2 linked regions of the Tistrella bauzanensis genome follow. The protein of the gene in region 1 interacts with the protein of each later gene in a pairwise test. Links are inferred from orthologs where the notes say so. Each region holds a gene or a part of one and is shown in the gene's direction. Other genes may lie near its edges.

What was found.
Region 2: the proteins of IEW15_RS14450 (region 1) and IEW15_RS08155 interact in binary tests that used the Escherichia coli proteins (3 or more experiments, as listed by UniProt). The link is inferred for Tistrella bauzanensis from one-to-one orthologs.

The regions. Positions count from the first base shown.
Region 1 is NZ_BMDZ01000034.1:27,818-30,861, forward strand. The notes cover bases 178-2,903. They hold IEW15_RS14450 (sulfurtransferase TusA family protein), read left to right. Parts: upstream 178-1,273; coding sequence 1,274-1,534; downstream 1,535-2,903. Other genes in these bases: IEW15_RS14445 (M16 family metallopeptidase), read left to right, coding at 178-1,206; IEW15_RS14455 (GNAT family N-acetyltransferase), read left to right, coding at 1,585-2,223; IEW15_RS14460 (urea carboxylase-associated family protein), read left to right, coding at 2,314-2,903. Outside these bases: more of IEW15_RS14445, read left to right, coding at 1-177; more of IEW15_RS14460, read left to right, coding at 2,904-3,044. UniProt on the Escherichia coli protein: Sulfur carrier protein involved in sulfur trafficking in the cell. Part of a sulfur-relay system required for 2-thiolation during synthesis of 2-thiouridine of the modified wobble base 5-methylaminomethyl-2-thiouridine (mnm(5)s(2)U) in tRNA.
Region 2 is NZ_BMDZ01000014.1:17,212-20,473, forward strand. Bases 29-2,972 are described here. They hold IEW15_RS08155 (cysteine desulfurase family protein), read left to right. Parts: upstream 29-863; coding sequence 864-2,081; downstream 2,082-2,972. Other genes in these bases: IEW15_RS08150 (cysteine desulfurase family protein), read left to right, coding at 29-802; maiA (maleylacetoacetate isomerase), read right to left, coding at 2,432-2,972. Also shown: more of IEW15_RS08150, read left to right, coding at 1-28; more of maiA, read right to left, coding at 2,973-3,121; IEW15_RS08165 (TRAP transporter large permease), read right to left, coding at 3,182-3,262. UniProt on the Escherichia coli protein: Master enzyme that delivers sulfur to a number of partners involved in Fe-S cluster assembly, tRNA modification or cofactor biosynthesis. Catalyzes the removal of elemental sulfur from cysteine to produce alanine.

The DNA.
Region 1 (3,044 bases):
TCCCATGTCGAGACGGTGACCGTGGGGGTGTGGGTGCATGCCGGAACCCGGCACGAGCCCGCCGAGATCAACGGCGTCTCGCATCTGCTGGAGCACATGGCCTTCAAGGGCACCGACCGGCGCACCGCCCAAGGCCTGGCCGAAGAGGTCGAGGCGGTGGGTGGCTATATGAACGCCTATACCTCACGCGAGCAGACGGTCTATTACCTGAAGCTGATGGCCGATGATCTGGCGCTGGGCGTCGATGTGCTGGCCGATATCCTGCAGCATTCGGTGTTCGACCCCGACGAGTTGGAACGCGAACGCTCGGTGGTGGTGCAGGAGATCCTGTCGGCCGATGACATGCCCGAGGATGTGGTGTTCGATCATTTCCAGGCCGCCGCCTATCCCGATCAGGGGCTGGGCCGGCCGATTCTGGGGCCGGTGGAGATCGTCCGCACCATGCCGCGTCAGGCGATCGCCGGCTATATGCGCCGGCAATATGCCGCCGATCGCATGGTTCTGGCGGCGGCCGGCAAGGTCGATCACGACCGGCTGGTCGATCTGGCGACCCGGTTCTTCAATGCCCTGCCGCAGTCGGAACCGCGCCTGACCGATCCGGCGGCCTATGTCGGCGGCGATCACCGGCGGCGTAAGGATCATCTGGGGCAGGTGCATCTGACCCTGGGCTTCCCCGGCATCGGCTATAATCACGACGATTATCATGCATCCCAGATGCTGGCGACCCTGCTTGGCGGGGGCATGTCGTCGCGGCTGTTCCAGGAGGTCCGCGAGAAGCGGGGCCTGTGCTACAACGTCTATGCCTTCGCGAGCCCGTTCGAGGATCATGGCCTGTTCGGCATCTATGTCGCGGCGGCTGAGGACGAGATCGGCGAGGCGATGCCGGTGATCGTGGATGAAACCCTGTCGGTGGCCGAGCGGGTGGGCGACGAGGAACTGCGCCGGTCGTTCGCCCAGTTGAAGGCCGGATTGCTGATGGGGCTTGAGAGCACCACCGCGCGGGCCGAGCGTCTGGCCCAGTCGCTGATCATCTATGGCCGGGCCCAGTCGGTGCGCGCGGCGGTGGCGGAGCTTGAGGCGGTGACGCCGGCGCAGGTCTCGGCGCTGGCGGCGCGGCTGCTGGGGGCCGGCGCGCCGACCTTGGCGGCGCTGGGGCCGATCGCGCGGGTGCAGGATTATCAGGATCTGTTGCGGCGGTTCAGCTGACCGGCGGTTCGAGAGCCGGCGGTTCGACGGCCGGCGGCAGATGGCCAGGCGGGAGATGACCCACGAGATGACCTCCGACACGGATATCAGCGGAGAGATCGCCCAGGTGATCGACGCCGAGGGGCTGGTCTGCCCCTGGCCGGTGCTGCGGTTGAAAAAGGCGCTGAATGCGCTCAGGGCCGGTGCGGTGGTCGAGATCGTCGCCACGGATCCCGCCTCCTATATCGACATTCCGGGCTTTTGCGACACCGGCGGTCATGATTTGCTGTTGCAGCGTCGCGATGGCAACCGGTTTATCTATCGTGTCCGCAAGGGCGCGCATGCCTGATCGACCAGCCGGTGGGCGACAGGGGACCAGTGGAGGCGGATCCACCTGAGATGTGGCCTTTTCCATCGATGGATGGCGGCGACCGGCCGCGGATCGTGACCCCGCGCGTGATCATGCGCCCGGCGCGCCTGGCCGATTACCAGGCCTGGGCGGATGTGCGCGGCACGTCGCGGGATTTTCTGGAGCGGTGGGAACCGTCCTGGGGCAATGATCCGCTCAGCCGCAGCAGCTATCGCCGCCGTGTCGGCCATTATCGGATGATCGCCCGGCGCGGGGTGGGGCTGGCCTTCCACATCTTCGCCCGCGATCGCGATGTCGCCTCGGCCCAGAACGGATTGATCGGCGGGCTGACGCTCAACAACATCCGCTATGGCGTGGTCCAGTCGTGCAATGTCGGCTATTGGCTGGCCGAACCGCATGCCCGTCAGGGCTATATGACCGAGGCGCTGGGCGGTGCCGCCGATTTCGTGTTCACCACGCTGGGCCTGCACCGGCTGGAAGCCGCCTGCCTGCCGGAAAACCACCGCAGCATCGGTCTGCTGGAAAAGCTGGGCTTCGAGGCGGAAGGCCGTGCCCGCGAATATCTGCTGATCAACGGCCGCTGGACCGACCACCGCCTGTTCGGCCTGATCGCCACCGACTGGCGCCGCAACCGCCCCGTGCCGGCGGCGACGATCGACGCGGGCTGACCTCGCCTATCGGCCGGCATCTCTGCTACCCTTACGCTCAACCATCCGGCGATCGCGGCCCGGATCGATGACGATGAAGGGAGCCTGGTGATGACCCCCGACGATCGACGTGATGATGGCCCCGGGGCCGCCCGCTCAGACCGTAGGCCGGTCATCGTCTATCCGCGCGACGCCTTGCCCCGCCCGGATATGGCGGCGCTTCAGGCCGCACGCACGGGCATGGTCAAGATCGATGAGCTGATCGTGCCGCCGCGCGATGGCCGGGCCTTCCGGGTGCCCCGCGGTCATGTCTTCCGCATCGTCAGCATCGATGGCCCGCAGGTCGGCGACCTCAATCTCTGGAACGCCCACGACCTGTCCGAGCGCTTCTTCAGCGGCAAGACCCGGGCGCTGCACGCAACGCATGTCACCACCGGCGACCGGCTGTGGAGTTCGCTGCCCTCGCTCCGGCCGATGGCGACGATCAGTCACGACACGCTCGGCTGGTATGGCTGGGACGAGGATGGCGGCGGCATCCACGACGTGATCGGCACCCGCTGCGATCCCTATACCAACCGCCTGCTGTCTGGCGGCGACTATCACCAGTGCTGTCATTCGAACCTGTGCCGGGCCTTGTCGGCGGCAACCGGCCTGACGCCGCGCGCGGCGGAGCCCCATGTCCACGATGTGCTCAACGTCTTCATGTGCACCGGCTTCACCCGCGACAGCCATCAGTATTTCATGAAGGCCAGCCCGGTCCGGCCGGGGGATTTTCTGGAACTGTTCGCCGAAATCGATCTGCTGGCGGCGCTGTCCGCCTGTCCGGGCGGCGATTGCAGCGC
Region 2 (3,262 bases), on another replicon or contig:
CGGCGGGGTGGTCGATCCCGATACCGTCGCCCGCGCCCTCGATACCCTGCCGGGTGGCCCCGCGGGTGCCATGGTGGTGGTGATGGCGGTGAACAATGAAACCGGCGTGATCCAGCCGATTGCCGAGATCGCCGGCGTTGTCCGTGCCCGTGGAGCCCGGATCGCTTGCGATGGCGTGCAGGCAGCCGGCCGGATCGATCTGGTGCCTCTGGCCGGGCTGGCCGATTTTCTGTCGCTGTCGGCGCATAAGATCGGCGGGCCGAAAGGCGTGGGCGCGCTGATCGCGGGGGCCGGCGTCGAACCCGGCGCGATGATCGCCGGCGGCCAGGAATTCCGCCGTCGGGGCGGCACCGAGAACCTGCCCGGTATCGCCGGCTTCGGCGCGGCGGCGGCTGTGGTGGCGGCCCGTGATCGGGAGGGCGAGAACCGGCGGATCGGCGCATTGCGCGACCGGATCGAGGCGGCACTTGCAGCCGTCGCCGATGATGTGATCTTTGCGGGACGTGACGCCTGGACCGGACGGGTCGCCAACACGACATCGGTGGTGCTACCGGGCCTTGCGGGCGAGATGCAGGTGATGCGGATGGATCTGGCAGGCATCGCCGTTTCAGCGGGTTCGGCCTGTTCGTCGGGTAAGGTGACGGCGAGCCCGGTGCTTCTGGCGATGGGATTGGGGGATCTGGCGGGACAGGCGATCCGGGTCAGCCTTGGTGTCTCGACCACCGAAGACGATGTCGATGCTTTTGTGCGGGCCTGGACGGCGATGGCCGCCCGTCGCCTGCGGACCACAGTTTCGGCCTGACGTCGATCGGGCCGCACAGAAAGAACCAGCGCCGATGACCGCGATGGAGAGATCCGCCCGCATGTCCGACCCCGCCCGCATGCCCGCCCCCATCGACAGCCCGGCGGGCGACCCCATCTATCTGGACAATCAGGCCACCACCCCCATGGACCCGCGGGTTCTGGAGGCGATGATGCCCTATCTGACCCACCAGTTCGGCAACCCCCATTCGGCGACCCACCGCTGGGGCTGGGATGCCGAGGCGGCGGTGATGAAGGCACGCCGTCAGGTCGCGACGCTGATCGGTGCCGATGCCGACGAGATCGTCTTCACCTCGGGCGCCACAGAGGCGAATAATCTGGCGATCAAGGGTGCTGCCCTGGCGGCGGTGGCGGCGGGTGATCGGCGCCGGCATCTGGTGGTGAGCGCGATTGAACATCGCTGCGTGCTGGCCGCAGCCGAGCGGATGGTGGCGTCACACGGCTTCGAGCTGACCGTGGTGCCACCGGGACCGGATGGCATCGTGCCTGTCGATGCGGTGGTGGCGGCGCTGCGCGATGACACCCTTCTGGTGTCGGTGATGGCGGTGAACAACGAGATCGGCACGGTACAGCCGGTGGCCGAGATCGCCGTCCGCGCCCATGAGCGTGGTGCCCTGGTTCATACCGATGCCGCCCAGGCGGCCGGCCGCATTCCGCTGGATCTGCGACGGGTGCCGGTCGACATGCTCAGCCTGTCGGGCCACAAGATCTATGGCCCCAAGGGTGTGGGCGCATTGTTCGTGCGCCGGGGGATCGAAGCCCGGATCGAACCGTTGTTCGATGGCGGGCGTCAGGAACGCGGCCTGCGCGCCGGCACCCTGCCGACACCGCTGGTGGTGGGCCTGGGCGAGGCGGCGCGGCTGGCGCGTCAGGAGGGGCCGGACGAAACCATCCGCATCGGCCACCTGCATCTCAGGTTGCTGGACCGTCTGCGCGCGGCGGGTCTGGCACCCGAGATCAATGGTGCGCCGTTCACCGGCATGGAGGCGCCGGGACACGGCGCGCGGGTGCCGCACAATATCAACCTGTCGCTGCCGGGCACCGAGGCCGACCGCATCATCCGCAGCCTGCCCGATCTGGCGATGTCGGCAGGCTCGGCCTGTTCATCGGCGGCGGTGGAGCCGTCTTACGTGCTGCGGGCGCTGATGCTGTCGGAGGCCCGGGTCACCGCCGCCCTGCGCCTGGGCCTCGGCCGGTTCACCACCGAGGACGAAATCGACCGCGCGGCGGTGATGCTGTCGCGGGTGGTGGGGCGCTGATCCGGCAGGCAGCATGTGCTGCGCCATAAAACGCCGTGAAGCGGCGGTTGCACCGGAGATAATTATCGGGCCATCGTATGAATGCCCTCGTCCCGCGACAGCGGCGGACGGGCCCTGGCACCGGATATTCCTCACATGAGCCCTGTATCTGCCGAAGGCGCCTGTGTCATGCCGCGGCCGCGCCACACATGACCGCTGGCCCGTCTGGCACCTGCCGGTGCTGTCGGTTGCCGACGTCGACCTGACCGCCGCCGGTTTTGTCGGCGACCCGACGGCGACATCAATTCCGGATTGAAGATATTGAGACAGCAGGATGCGATACCTGACGACGCCGAATCCGGCTGGTGCCATTACCCCTCGGCATCCGGCTGACGTTCCGGCAGGGCATCGGCGAAGGCCGGCAGCGCATTGCAGGCGGCCTCCACCGCCACCAGCCGCGGATAGGCGTCCATCGGGCAGTTGAAGCGGCGGGCATTGTAGATCTGCGGCACGAGGCACAGGTCGGCCAGGCCCGGCTGGTCGCCATAGAGGAAGGCGCCACCGGTCCCCGCGTCCAGCGCCTGCTGTGCCAGGGCCTCGGCGGCCGTCAAACCCTCGGCGATCCAGTGGCGATACCATGTGTCTGCCGTGGCCTGATCATGGCCGAGCGGGCCTTTCAGATATGCCAGGATCCGCAGATTGTTCACCGGATGGATGTCGCAGGCGATGGTCAGCGCGAAGGCGCGGGCCTGGGCGCGGGTCCACGGATCGGCCGGCAGCAGGGCCGGTTCCGGGCAGATCTCGTCCAGCCATTCGATGATCGCCAGCGACTGGGTCAGCACGGTGGCGCCGTCACCGCCCGACAGGTCGAGCGCCGGCACCAACCCCGCCGGCGCGATCGCCTTGAAGGCCGCGCTGCGCTGTTCCGCCTTGCGCAGATGCACGAAACGCTGGTCCGGCGCCACACCCTTCAGGTTGAAGGCGATCCGGCAGCGATAGGCGGCTGACGAGCGGAAATAACCGTGAAACACGGCATGGTTCAGCTCAGCGGTCGACGTCATTGCGTGGTCTCCGGCCAGGTGTGGGATCAGACAGGGGGCGGGATCAGACGGGGGGCGGGATCAGAAGCCCAGAAGATGGGGCAGGTACAACACGATCTGGGGAAGGGCGATCAGGGTCGCGACCCTCAGGCCATCGGCCGC